One region of the Erwinia rhapontici genome, then DNA from elsewhere that is predicted to be linked to it. Evidence: predicted binding sites of a transcription regulator. Region 1 holds the regulator's gene; each other region holds the start of a gene.
The links. Region 1 encodes PhoB, which activates phosphate uptake and scavenging genes when phosphate is short. Its sites were predicted from a motif close to CTGTCATAAAACTGNCNNAT; they were not measured.

Region 1 (4,624 bases):
CTGCGGTGAAGTCGATTTTCCACTCCCCCTTCAGCGAGTTGAGGTTTTTAAAGCGCAGCGTCAGAATTTTCATGATGGCTGCTCCTCATGGCGAACGGCTTCCAGCGTTTGAGCAAACAGCACTCTGGCGCGTTCCAGCCGTTCAGGTTCCTCGGCCTCCAGCGCCAGACGGCGGGAAAACACCTCTTCAACACTCAATTCATTCAGCGTTTCATTGTTCTGTCGGGCGATCACCTGTTCGCGCTGTTCGCGGCTGCGACGCAGCAGCACCACTTCTACGGGCAGGGATTCGGTCAGCTCCTGGATACGGCGCTGTAACTCACTGAGGTAAGCATCGGTGACGATTTCAATGTCCAGCCAGATGGTGCCACCCTGTGGATCGGCCGTGAGAGCCGCCAACTGCTGCTCAATCTGTTCCAGAGAGCCTTTGATCATCTGCATTGGCTGGAATAACGGGATCGGTAAGGCTTCGACCGCGCTGAGTTTGCCGTCGCTGAAGTCGACCTGAAACACGCTTTTGGCTTTACCCAGCTCATCAAAACTGAGCGGGATCGGCGAGCCGCTGTAGCGAATATGATCGCTATCGGCAATGCGCTGAGCGCGATGGATATGCCCCAGGGCGATATAGTCCGCAGGGGGAAAACAATCGGCGGGGAATGCATCCAGCGTGCCGATATAGATATCACGCACCGCATCGCTTTTGGTGACGCCCATCGTTGTCAGATGGCCGGTGGCAATAATGGGTAGCGGCAGGCCCAGTGCATCACGCTGTTTCAGCGCTTCCTGCCAGCACTGCTGATAGTGTTCAGTTATGGCTTCCAGCAGGCTTTGCTGCTTTTCGCGCCCTGACTGCCCGCTCTGGCTGCGCAGAATATCGCGCGGGCGCAAAAATGGAATGGCGCACAGCAGTGCTCCTGGCTGGCCATCGCGGCGATTAAGAACCAGAACCTGTTGACGAACATCGTCGCAGGCGGCGGCGATCACCCGAGTGTTCAGGCAGGCCAGCAGCTCGCGGGATTCATTCAGCATGGCGACTGAATCGTGATTGCCGCCCAGTACCACCAGTTGACAGCCGGTCTGCTGCAGATTGACCACGAAGCGGTTATACAGCTCACGTGCGTAGCTCGGCGGAGAGCCAGTATCAAAGATGTCGCCTGCCACAATAATCGCATCCGCCTGCTGTGCTTCTGCGTTAACCAGCAGCCAGTCAAGAAATGCCTGGTGCTCGGCTGCCCGGCTTTTGGTGTAGAAAAACTGGCCAAGATGCCAGTCGGCAGTATGAATGATGCGCATGGGGGTCCTTTCATGGCAGAAAGCGTGGGGAGTATTATACCTGTCCTGCATCCCGAATTATTCAGAGCAGATAAACATATTGATGAGGAGGGGATTTTATTTAATTCCATCAATGCTTTTAGGGGGTGCTTTTTTCATAAAAGTGTCATAAAACTGACGCATAATGGCGCCGCATATCCCCGTGACAACCTGTCACTGTAGCAGGAGCAATAATGGCCAAGCGCATTCTGGTGGTTGAAGATGAAGCCCCAATCCGTGAGATGTTGTGTTTCGTTCTGGAACAAAATGACTATCAACCGATCGAAGCCGAGGACTATGACAGCGCAGTAAGTATGCTCATTGAGCCGTGGCCGGATTTAATCCTGCTGGACTGGATGCTCCCGGGTGGTTCCGGCATTCAGTTTATTAAGCATCTGAAGCGTGAAGCCATGACCCGGGATATTCCGGTTATGATGCTGACCGCGCGTGGCGAAGAAGAAGATCGCGTCCGTGGCCTGGAAGTGGGTGCCGACGATTACATTACGAAACCCTTCTCACCCAAAGAGCTGGTGGCCCGTATTAAAGCGGTGATGCGCCGTATTTCACCGATGGCGGTGGAAGAGGTGATTGAAATGCAGGGGCTGAGTCTTGATCCGTCATCGCATCGCGTGATGTCTGACACGCAACCGCTGGAAATGGGGCCGACCGAATATAAATTGCTGCACTTCTTTATGACGCATCCTGAGCGTGTTTACAGCCGTGAGCAGTTGCTAAACCATGTCTGGGGAACTAACGTTTACGTCGAAGATCGTACCGTTGATGTGCACATTCGTCGCTTACGTAAGGCGCTGGAACTGACCGGGCACGATCGTATGGTGCAGACGGTTCGCGGAACAGGTTATCGTTTCTCTGCACGCTATTGATTGTTCGCGCTGGAGTCTGAACCGTGTTGGAACGCCTCTCCTGGAAGAGATTATTGTTTGAGCTGCTGCTTGCCGGTTTGCCCGCGTTACTGCTCGGGCTGCTGGTGGGTTGGCTCCCCTGGCTGCTGTTAATCTCAGTACTCTGTGTGCTGGGCTTTCATTTCAACAACTTACTTCGACTCTCTCACTGGCTGTGGGTTGACCGCAGCATGACACCTCCCAGCGGCCGTGGCAGCTGGGAACCGCTGTTTTACGGCCTGTATCAAATGCAGGCGCGTAACCGCCGCCGCCGCCGTGAACTCGGTCATCTGATCAAACGTTTTCGTAGCGGTGCAGAATCTCTGCCTGATGCGGTGGTACTGACCACCGAAGAGGGGACGATTTTTTGGTGCAACGGCCTCGCACAGCAGATGCTGGGGCTGCGCTGGCCGGAAGATAACGGGCAGAATATCCTCAATCTGCTGCGTTACCCCGAGTTTACCCGCTATCTGCGTCAGCGTGATTTTTCTCGCCCGCTTACGCTGGTGCTGAACAGCCATCGCCATCTTGAATTTCGTGTGATGCCTTACAGTGAAGGGCAATGGTTGCTGGTGGCGCGTGATGTCACCCAGATGCATCAGCTGGAAGGGGCCCGACGTAACTTCTTTGCTAATGTCAGCCATGAACTGCGTACGCCGCTCACCGTATTGCAGGGGTATCTGGAGATGATGAACGATTCCGTGCTGGAGGGCAGTCTGCGCGATAAGGCGCTGCACACCATGCAGGAGCAGACTAAACGCATGGACAGCCTGGTGAAACAGTTGCTGACCTTGTCACGCATTGAAGCTGCCCCGGCAATCGATTTGCAGGAAACCGTGGATGTGCCGATAATGCTGCGGGTGTTGCAGCGTGAAGCGGAAACGCTCAGTAACGGCCGCCATGATATTTATTTCCATACCGACCCGCATTTGCGCGTGTTTGGCAACGACGAGCAGCTGCGCAGTGCGATCTCCAATCTGGTGTATAACGCGGTTAACCATACGCCGGATGGCACGCGTATTGATATCAGCTGGCTGCGCAGCCCGCAGGGGGCACAGTTTAAGGTTAAAGATAATGGACCCGGGATTGCACCGGAACACCTGCCTCGCCTGACCGAGCGTTTCTATCGGGTTGATAAAGCGCGTTCCCGACAGACGGGCGGTAGTGGATTAGGGCTGGCTATCGTGAAGCATGCGCTCAGCCACCACAATACGCGCCTGGATATCAGCAGCACGCCCGGCGCTGAAACCTGTTTCAGCTTTCAATTGCCACCAAGGTTGATTGTCAGTGCCGAACTGGTCGAGAATGCGTTGCATTAAGTCTCACGGAACCCATGCAATGAAAATGTTAATCGCGCTGGCGCTGGTGCTGGTCAGTTCGCAGGTCCCGGCGAAGCAGGGCATGTTGGCGGGGAATCTCACCAGCGTTGGCTCGGATACGCTGGGTAACCTGATGGCGCTGTGGGGTGAGAGTTTTAATCGTCAGTATCCCGGTGTGAATGTGCAGATCCAGGCGGCCGGTTCGTCGACTGCGCCGACTGCGCTTGCCGCGGGGGCTGCTCAGCTAGGTGCGATGAGCCGCCCGATGCAGGCGGTAGAACGCCAGTTATTTGAAGACAGTTACGGTTATCAGCCGCTGGCTGTTCCGGTGGCGATGGATGCGCTGGTGGTGGTGGTCAATCAGGATAACCCGTTAACCGGCCTGAATGCCCAGCAACTGGACGCCATTTTCTCGGTGACGCGTCGCTGTGGCGGGTTATCCGTGCCCAAAACCTGGGGGGATTTACAGTTAACTCAGCCCGGTTGGGCGACGCGGGGATTACAGCGCTTTGGCCGTAACTCGGCCTCCGGGACTTGGGGATTCTTCAAACAGCAGGCGCTGTGTAACGGTGACTTCCGTAATGATGTCGGAGAATATCCCGGCTCTGCCGCTGTGGTGCAGGCCGTTGCGGGAACGTTGAATGGCATTGGTTATGCCAGTGCCGGGTTTCATATCAGCGGCGTCAAAACCGTGCCGGTGGCGCGTGATGGCAATGACTGGATCGCGCCAAGCGCCGAGAATATTCGCAGCGGCCGCTATCCTTATGCCCGTCCTCTTTATATCTATGTCAATAAAGCGCCCGATAAACCACTGGAGCCTCTGACGGCTGCCTTTTTGCGTTTAGCGCTTTCTCCACAGGGCCAGGCGCTGGTCAGCCAAGCGGGGTATCTGCCCCTGTCTGAGCAGCAGATGCAGCGCGCCCGTGCGATGCTGGCCGAGTAACCGTGCCTTCGGGCGAGGCGTGCCTCGCCCCTACAATACATGGGTCCCCGTCTCGTAGGGGTCAGGCACGCCTGACCCTGTAACCGTGCCTCTCCCCTACAATATATTGCTCCCATCTCGTAGGGGTCAGGCATGCCTGACCCTGTCAC
Region 2 (4,624 bases), 1.2 Mb from region 1:
GGGTGGTTTCGATGCTTGGGCGGAATTCGCGCTCGATGACGGACTTGGCGCGCACTTCATCCAGATCTTTCCAGAAGCCCACTGCCAGACCGGCAAGGTAAGCAGAACCCAGCGCAGTCACTTCACGCACTTCAGGACGCTCAACGCGCGCACCGAGGATATCGGACTGGAACTGCATCAGGAAGTTGTTCGCCACGGCACCACCGTCAACGCGCAGTGATTGCAGACGGGTGTTGGCATCGTTCTGCATCGCTTCCAGCACGTCACGCGTCTGATAAGCAATGGACTCCAGCGTGGCGCGAATGATGTGGTTAGCATTGGCACCACGCGTCAGGCCGAAGATAGCGCCTCGGGCATACGGGTCCCAGTAGGGGGCACCCAAACCGGTGAATGCAGGCACCATATACACGCCGTTGGTGTCTTTGACTTTGGTGGCGAAATATTCGGAGTCAGTAGAGTCACTGATCAGCTTCATTTCGTCACGCAGCCACTGAATGGATGCACCGCCGATAAACACCGCACCTTCCAGCGCATAGTTCACTTCGCCACGTGGGCCGCAGGCGATGGTGGTCAGCAGGCCATGTGTTGAGGTCACCGCTTCTGTACCGGTGTTCATCAACATAAAGCAGCCCGTGCCATAGGTATTTTTCGCCATACCCGGCTGGACGCACAGCTGGCCATACAGCGCCGCCTGCTGGTCACCCGCAATACCGGCGATTGGAATACGCGTTCCGCCTTTACCACCGATGTTAGTCTGGCCGTAAACCTCTGACGAGGATTTCACTTCCGGCAACATTTGACGCGGGATATCGAGAATGTCCAGCATGCGCTGATCCCACTCCAGCTTGTGAATATTGAACATCATGGTACGGGAGGCGTTGGTGTAGTCGGTGATATGAACCCGTCCCTGCGTCATTTTCCACACCAGCCAGGAGTCGACGGTGCCGAACAGCAGTTCGCCACGGCGTGCACGCTCGCGGGAGCCTTCCACGTGGTCGAGGATCCACTTCACTTTGGTGCCGGAGAAGTACGGGTTAATCACCAGACCCGTGGTATGACGGATGTACTCTTCCAGGCCTTCTTTTTTCAGCTTCGAGCAGTAGTCGGCGGTACGCGGGTCCTGCCAGACGATGGCGTTGTAAATCGGCTTGCCGGTTTCTTTGTCCCACACAATGGTGGTTTCACGCTGATTGGTGATACCAATCGCGGCAATCTCGTCAGAGTTAATGTCCGCATGTGCCAGGACTTCGACCAGGGTGGAGCTCTGTGACGCCCAGATATCCATCGGGTCATGCTCAACCCAACCCGCTTTCGGGTAGATTTGCTGGAATTCACGCTGTGATACCGCAACGATATTGGAGTCATGATCCAGAATCACGGCGCGGGAGCTGGTGGTTCCCTGGTCGAGTGCGACAATGTATTTTTTTTCTACGGTCATAATAGATTCCTGATGGTGTAAGCAATGAGCAGGATTACGCTTTACGCTGTGCAGCGCGCGGTGCTGATTTTTCCTGTTTCTCCACAACCTTACCCGGAAGGTTGTTGGCAATCAGGGCGCGGTAGCCAAAGGCACCGAGGCTTGCACCGATCAGTGGGCCAAAGATCGGAACAAGGAAATACGGAATATCACGGGCACCGGTGAAGGCAACATTACCCCAGCCAGCCACCCAGGCGAACAGCTTAGGTCCGAAATCACGTGCCGGGTTCAGTGCAAAGCCGGTCAGTGGGCCCATTGCGGCACCGATAGTCGCGATCAGTAAACCAATCAGCAGCGGTGCCATCGGGCCACGCGGCAGGCCGTTGCCGTCATCGGTCAGCGCCATAATCAATGCCATCATGATAGCGGTAATAACCATTTCAACCAGGAATGCCTGACCTACACTGATCAGTGGATTTGGATAAGTGGAGAAGACACCGGCGAGATCCAGACTTTCAACGCTGCCGCGTATCATATGATGTGTCTGTTCGTAATCGAGGAAGAGATTGTGATACAGGCCGTACACCAGTGCGGCGGAGCAGAATGCACCCGCTACCTGAGCGATAGCAAACGGCAGCACTTTACGGCCTTCGAAATTGGCGAACAGCCACAGAGCGACGCTGACGGCGGGGTTCAGGTGAGCGCCTGAAATACCGGCGGTAAGATAGACGGCCATCGCAACGGCCAGGCCCCAGACAATACTGATTTCCCATTGACCGAAGCTGGCTCCGGCAACTTTCATTGCGGCCACGCAGCCAGCACCGAAAAAGATGATCGTGGCAGTGCCGAGAAACTCGGCGATGCACTGCCCCTTAAGTGTACTTGTTGTCTGACTCATGATGAATTCCTGAAGGCGAGGTTAATGGTTTAGCTTCTTAGTTTTGCTTCATCCGTGAATCACCCAAATCTTATGTAGGGCTGTTGTGAATTTATCGTTAACGAGCATAAACGAGAAATAGCGAAATCAAAAATTGTGTTCTGTGTCATAAAAATGAGCGTTTTCGCGTCTTTTTGCTTTCCAAAAACGACCTGGTGCGCGTTTGATCGCGTGTGAAATGCGCAATTATTTAACGCTGACCTTACATCAGGAGGGGGAAGATGTTAATGAGACCAGGTATAGACTGAAAATTGTTACAGACTACGCCCTGTAAGGGTTCGCTGCTGGACTTGAGCTGTCGCTCTACTTACAATCGGAGAATCGTTGTTATCCGCGGAATGCCGGTTCATTCCTCACCCCTGCGGCTAGCATCATCAACGCCCTGCGATTAGGAGAGGTTATAGACATGTCATTTGAAGTATTCGAGAAACTGGAAGCGAAAGTGCAGCAGGCGATTGATACCATCACGCTGTTGCAGATGGAAATCGAAGAGCTTAAAGAACAAAACGGTAATTTGAACCAGCAGGTTCAGCAGGCAGCAGGCAGCAGTGATGCGCTGGTGCGTGAAAATCAGCAGTTAAAAGAAGAGCAGCATGTCTGGCAGGATCGTCTGCGGGCTTTGCTGGGAAAAATGGAAGAGGTGTAATGCTGCACCTGGCGTAAAAGCAGGAAGCAAGCAGAAAACGGGTGCCCTGGGGCACCCATTTTATATGTTCGTCTTTATTCGATGTCGAGCGCGTCTTCGGACAGGATCATTCCCGTGTTGTCTGCGTACAGATGATCGCCGGAGAAGAACGTGACGCCACCAAAGTTCACCCGCACGTCGCTTTCACCAATGCCTTCACCTGCAGCCCCGGCAGGAATAGCCGCGATGGCCTGAATGCCGATATCCAGTTCTTCCAGATCATCCACCTGGCGAACAGAACCATACACCACAATGCCTTCCCACTCATTTTGCTGAGCCAGCGTTGCGAGCGCGGCGTCCACCAGCGCACGGCGTACTGAACCACCACCATCAACCAGCAGAACACGACCACGGCCGTTTTCCTCCAGCAAATCATAGAGCAGCCCGTTATCTTCGAAACATTTTACCGTGGTGATTTGCCCACCAAACGAGGTGCGACCACCAAAGTTTGAGAAAAGCGGTTCAACGACATTCACATCTTCATGGTAGATGTCGCACAGTTCTGAAGTATCGTATTTCATAGGGGTTTCGTCTGTTTGCCGCAGGAGGGCTAAGTATATCGCTTAAAGGCCACTGTTGGCAAAATCATCAATTGTTAAAAATTGCGATGGGTCAAGCACATCGCGTTTAGCTGAACACTAAGCCGATGGCAAACAGGATATTGATCAGCAGGGCTGCTTTAACGGTTTTTTCCAGCATGGGTCGCATCGCCAGTGCACTGGTTTCTCGCAAAATGAAACGTCCCTGCTGCCACAACAGAGGTGCCGCGAGCAGGAATAACCAACCCACCGGACGCAGGCCGACCAGCGCACTGTAGAGAGCAAAGCAGGCCAGTGCGGTGGTTAATAGCACGGCATGATAGCGGCGTGCTCCATGTGCACCCAGGCGAACTGCCAGCGTAAATTTCCCATTCTGCCGGTCGCTGTCGATATCGCGCAGGTTGTTGACGTTCAGTACGGCGGTCGCCAGCAGGCCACAGCCACTGGCGGGAAGCAGCAGCAGCAGATCAATCTGGTGTGTTTGCAGATAGCTACTGCCGATGACCCCCAGCCAGCCAAAGAAGATCATCACAGACAGATCCCCAAGGCCAAGATAGCCATAAGGTTTTTTCCCCACGGTATAAGCGATGGCTGCGACTATCGCCAGCGCGCCCATCGCCACAAAGCCGAGGATATCGGCGGGAGACTGGCAGGCCCGCAGGATCAGTAGCAGGCCACAGCCGGTGGTGATGGCCACGGTCAGCATCAGCGCGATGCGCATCTGCTCTTTGGTGATCACCCCTTTCTGCATGCCACGCAACGGCCCGATACGCTGCGGCGTATCGCTGCCTTTCAGCGCATCGCCGTAGTCATTCGCCAGGTTAGAGAGGATCTGTAACAGAGTGGTGGTCAGCAGCGCCAGCAGGGCGATGGAGGGGTCAAAATACCCCTGATGCCACGCCAGAGCGCTACCGGTAATGATCGAGGCACAGGCCAGCGGCAGTGTGCGCAGACGCAGGCTTTCCAACCAGGCCTGGGGCATTGAGAGTGGGGGAGCCAGTTGAGTATTATCCATGACAGGTTGCGCCTCCGATCCGTTTCAGGTC
Region 3 (4,624 bases), 1.1 Mb from region 1:
GGGATAATCATAATCGCCAGGATAATTCCGGCGGCTAAAATCCCGATACCAAATGCCGGGCCGGAGAACAGGGATCCTACAATCGGTACGTTAGCCAGTACGTCCCCGACGGGCTGCTGGAAATAGGTGGCAAACAGTGGCGCGAAAATAAACAGCCCCCACATGCCATACACAATGCTGGGGATAGCCGCCAGCAGTTCAATCGCCACGCCCAGCGGGCGACGCAGCCAGTTAGGGGCCAGTTCGGTCAGGAACAAGGCAATGCCGAAACTTACCGGGACAGCGATAAGCAGGGCAATAATGGAGGTGACGACGGTACCGTAAATCGGCACCAGCGCACCAAACTGTTCGTTAGGCGCATCCCACTCTTTATTCCACAGGAACGAGAAACCAAACTTCTGGATACTCGGCCATGAAGAGATAATCAGGGAAACGATAATGCCACCGAGCAGCAACAGCACAATCAACGCAGCCAGTTTAACCAGCGCGCTGAAGATGATGTCACCCTGTTTTCCGGGAGCCTTGAATGCCGGCTTGGTTGCAGCCATAGAATTCTCGAGTCTGATACTGCTGATACGTATCGGGCCAGGCAAGCCTGGCCCATGGGGGCATAAGCACCACGCATCGTGGCGCTTACTGCAATCGCTTAGTACAGTGCTTTGCCGGAGCTGTCTTTCACGTTGGTTTTCCAGGCGCTACGAATCTGCTCAATCACAGAATCTGGCAGAGATGCGTAGTCCAGGCCAGCCGTGGTTTTGCTGCCGTTTTTATAAGCCCAGTCGAAGAACTTCAGTACGGCGGCGCCTTTCTCAGCATTAGCCTGCTCTTTGTGCACCAGGATAAAGGTGGTAGAGGTGATTGGCCACGCGTTGTCGCCTTTCTGGAAGGTCAGATCCTGAGCAAAAGATTTGGACCAGTCTGCGCCTTTCGCGGCATCGCTAAAGCTTTTCTCACCCGGTTCAATGGCTTTGCCATCCGCATCCACCAGCTTGGTGTAAGCCAGGCTGTTCTGTTTCGCGTAGGCGTACTCAACGTAGCCGATAGACCCTGGCAGACGCTGTACGAATGCAGCCACGCCGTCGTTACCCTTGCCGCCCAAACCGGTTGGCCAGTTAACGGTGCTACCTTTACCGACTTTGCTGCTCCAGTCGCTGTTCACTTTAGACAGGTAACTGGTGAACACGAATGAGGTACCCGAACCGTCAGCGCGGCGTACCACGTTGATGTTGGAATCAGGCAGTTTCACGCCTGGGTTCAGCTTGGTGATGGCCGGGTCGTTCCACTTTTTGATGGTACCGAGGTAGATATCACCCACGGTTTTGCCATCCAGCGTCAGCTGTCCAGATTTGATACCAGGAATATTAACCGCCAGTACCACCCCGCCAATAACTGTCGGAAACTGGAACAGGCCATTTTTTTCTAAATCTTCGTCTTTCATCGGCGCATCTGATGCACCGAAGTCTACGGTTTTAGCGATAATCTGCTTAACGCCGCCGGATGAACCGATACCCTGATAGTTAACCTGGCTGCCCGTCGCGGTGTTGTACTCTGCTGCCCACTTGTTATACACAGGTGCCGGGAATGTCCCGCCAGCACCGGTCAGGTTGGTCGCGGCCATTGCAGTAACGGCGCTCAGAGAAAGGGTTACTGCGACGAATTGAGCCAGGGTTTTGTGCATCAGTGTCATGTTCCCTCCACGGGATTAAAAAGTCAGGCCAGTTGCCGTGTTTGTCTATACCCAAAATAATTCGGGATGCAGGAAGGCGGCAAATGAGCGAGTCCCGATGAGCTTACTGTTGTAAGTGATTCGGGCGAACGAATGTAGCCAACGCGCCTGCAGCTTGAAGTATGAAAGGTATAATTAATGATTGCTGCTGGAGGCAAAATAGGACAGTTTGGTGACAGTAAAATGTACGAAATATGACACTTTTGTGACAAGCCACTCTAATCATGAAGGCTGACGTCAGTCGGTTTTTTCCATTACCGCGCTCAGTCCCGGGTTACGTTTAACCGGGCGCGTGGCCCACAGCGATGCAGCAACAATCAGCAACCCGCCCAGCCATGCCGCTGGCGTCAGCGACTCCTGCAACCAGAGCACGGCAAACAGGGAACCAAACAGCGGCTCAGACCCCATTAATAGTGAGGCACGCGTCGGTGAGGTACGTTTCACCGCGTAGTTCTGCGCGAAGAAAGCAAACAGCGTGCAGAACAACACCAGGTAAAGCGTCGGGCCCCAGAACAGCGTACTCTCAGGCAGGGCCGGTATCCCATGCTCTGTCGCCAGTAACACTACCAGCGAACCGCTGGCGACCACCCCGGTTTGTACCGCCGTCAGCGCCAGTGCGGGCACATTGCGATGCTGGGTCATTTTTTTCGTCAGACACACCATCAACGCGCGCAGCAGCGCAGCGCCCAACACCAGCAGATCGCCCCTGTTCATCGCAATCTGCGTACCGCCCACCAGCAGCATGGCACCGCAAAGAGAGACGGCGGCGGCGATAAACACGCTGATTTCGGGCCGCTGACGGAACATCAGCCATTCAACAAACGGCGTCAGCACCACGCACAGGCTGATCAGAAATGCCGCATTACTGGCAGAGGTCAACGCCACCCCATAAGTTTCACACAGGAAAATAGCCAACAACACCGAACCCAGTATCAACCCCGGGGGCAGCGCCTGGCGCCAGCAGAGCCTTAACGTGGGTAAGAGCAGAACGAAGGTCAGCAAAAAACGAATAAACAGAAAACCCACGACCGGATAGAAAAGAACGGCCTGTTTTGCCATGCCGTAGCTGGTTCCCCAGACCACGGCGACAGCCAGTAACATCCACTCTGCGTAACGCTGTTGTTTCTCCACCTGCATTCCCCTGACGTTGGCGATAAACCCAACTGCGATTATGATGTTTTTCTCCAGACGGAATAATCCGTACGGGTAAACAAGACTTGTGCGCTATGAGAACAAATCAATATATGGGTCTGCTGCCGTATATGGCAGTGTTCGTGAAAGTGGTGGAACTCGGCAGCTTCTCGGCGGCCGCAGAAAAGCTGGGCAGCACCGCGTCTTCGGTCAGCCGTCAGATCGCCAGCCTGGAAAATGCCCTGGGGGTGAAACTGCTGGAAAGGACGACACGCAGGCTGCGCCTGACAGAAGCCGGAACCGTCGCCTGGGAGCGCTGCTTTGAGATGATGCAGTCCGCAGAGTCGGTGTTTGAGCTGGCTGGGCGCATTAGTGACACCCCGCAGGGGCGGGTGAAAATCAGTGCACCGCGTGCCTACGGCAAGGATCTCATCTCCCCGCACGTGGCTGAGTTTTTACAGCGCTACCCTCAGGTGGATCTGCAACTGATGCTCACCGATCGTATGGTGGATTTAATCAATGACAATGTTGACCTGGCGATCCGCATTACCGATACCCCGCCTCCGGGGCTGGCGGCACGCCCGCTGTTTCCTGTCAGGCACGTGCTCTGTGCCAGCGCAGAGTATCTGCAACAGCACGGTATTCCGCAGCACCCGCAGGATTTAACGCAGCACAGCTGTATTTATCTGGGAGAAGTGCCCGGGGATAATCAGTGGAAGTTTCGTCATATCGCCAGCGGAGAGCAAATCAGCGTTGCGGTACACGGGCGCTTTGCCTCAAATCACAGCAAAGCGAGGCTGGAAGGCATCATTCATCATCTGGGCATCGGGTGCCTGCCGCGCTTTTCCGCGCAACAGGTCATGGATAACCGACAGATTATTCAGGTACTTCCCGAATGGGACTACATGACATCCTATTACGGGATGTCATGGATTTTGTATCATCCCAATCGCTATCTTCCCCCTAAATGCCGGGTGCTTATCGATTTTTTGCTGGAGAAGCTGAAGCACCAGACAGCGCATTCGCAATCGCATTAAACATCAAAGAGGCTTCGAGCGGCTGGGCATCTGATGCCGGTTCTGCCTGTGGCCAGGCGGACCACTGAACAATCACCAGTTTCTGCGCCTGGTCGATCGCAATCATCTGGCCAAAAATACCCTCAGCCGACAGGGTCTTATTACGCGTTAATCCTTCTGATGGTGCATCGTTTTTCGCACTCAAGGGCACACCGATGTTCCACCACTGGTAACCAAATTGTCCGTCAGGATAATCGGTCGTCACCGAGTTTTCGGCTTTATTCCAAGTACTGGCCTCTTTTACCCAACCCTCGGGCAGCGTTTTCGTGCCATCAGGCAGGATGCCATTGTTCATCACGAACAGACCAAACTTTCCCCAGTCTTCGAGCGTTGCGTTAAAGCCGTGTGCACCCACATCATGTTTGCCCGGCAGATAGCTGTGCCACACGCCATCATTCACCATTCCGTAAGGCTGCCAGATGTTGTCCTGCAGATAGCGGGCCAGTGTTTCTCCGGTCGCTTTCTCCAGCGTGTCACCCAGCACCCAGGCACCGCCGGAAGAGTAGGACCAGACCTGACCCGGTTTTGCATAGGCTTTACGCTGAGGGTCGAGTACCAGTTTGCTGACGCAGTCATAGGTGTCTTTTCCTGCTTCACACTGGGTCAGTTTGGCAAAATCAGATTGGGGGTTGGTGTAATCCTCATTCCAGGTCACACCGGAGGTGTGCTGCAGCAGACTGCGTAGAGGGAC

Region 2: a site for PhoB is predicted at 2,458-2,477, ahead of LJN55_RS22420 (MIP/aquaporin family protein). Genes of this name have one in related genera too.
Region 3: a site for PhoB is predicted at 1,919-1,938, ahead of pstS (phosphate ABC transporter substrate-binding protein PstS). Genes of this name have one in related genera too.

What each region holds. Positions count from the first base shown of each region.
Region 1 is NZ_CP085627.1:1,049,280-1,053,903, forward strand. It holds gene LJN55_RS04905 (AAA family ATPase) at 1-73, opposite strand, end outside; gene sbcD (exonuclease subunit SbcD) at 70-1,293, opposite strand; gene phoB (phosphate response regulator transcription factor PhoB) at 1,506-2,195, shown strand; gene phoR (phosphate regulon sensor histidine kinase PhoR) at 2,219-3,532, shown strand; gene LJN55_RS04925 (PstS family phosphate ABC transporter substrate-binding protein) at 3,552-4,475, shown strand.
Region 2 is NZ_CP085627.1:4,866,042-4,870,665, reverse strand. It holds gene glpK (glycerol kinase GlpK) at 1-1,438, opposite strand, end outside; gene LJN55_RS22420 (MIP/aquaporin family protein) at 1,473-2,315, opposite strand; gene zapB (cell division protein ZapB) at 2,761-3,000, shown strand; gene rraA (ribonuclease E activity regulator RraA) at 3,075-3,560, opposite strand; gene LJN55_RS22405 (1,4-dihydroxy-2-naphthoate polyprenyltransferase) at 3,667-4,593, opposite strand.
Region 3 is NZ_CP085627.1:5,039,710-5,044,333, reverse strand. It holds gene pstC (phosphate ABC transporter permease PstC) at 1-548, opposite strand, end outside; gene pstS (phosphate ABC transporter substrate-binding protein PstS) at 647-1,687, opposite strand; gene LJN55_RS23300 (DMT family transporter) at 1,964-2,857, opposite strand; gene LJN55_RS23295 (LysR family transcriptional regulator) at 2,953-3,894, shown strand; gene LJN55_RS23290 (serine hydrolase domain-containing protein) at 3,836-4,624, opposite strand, start outside.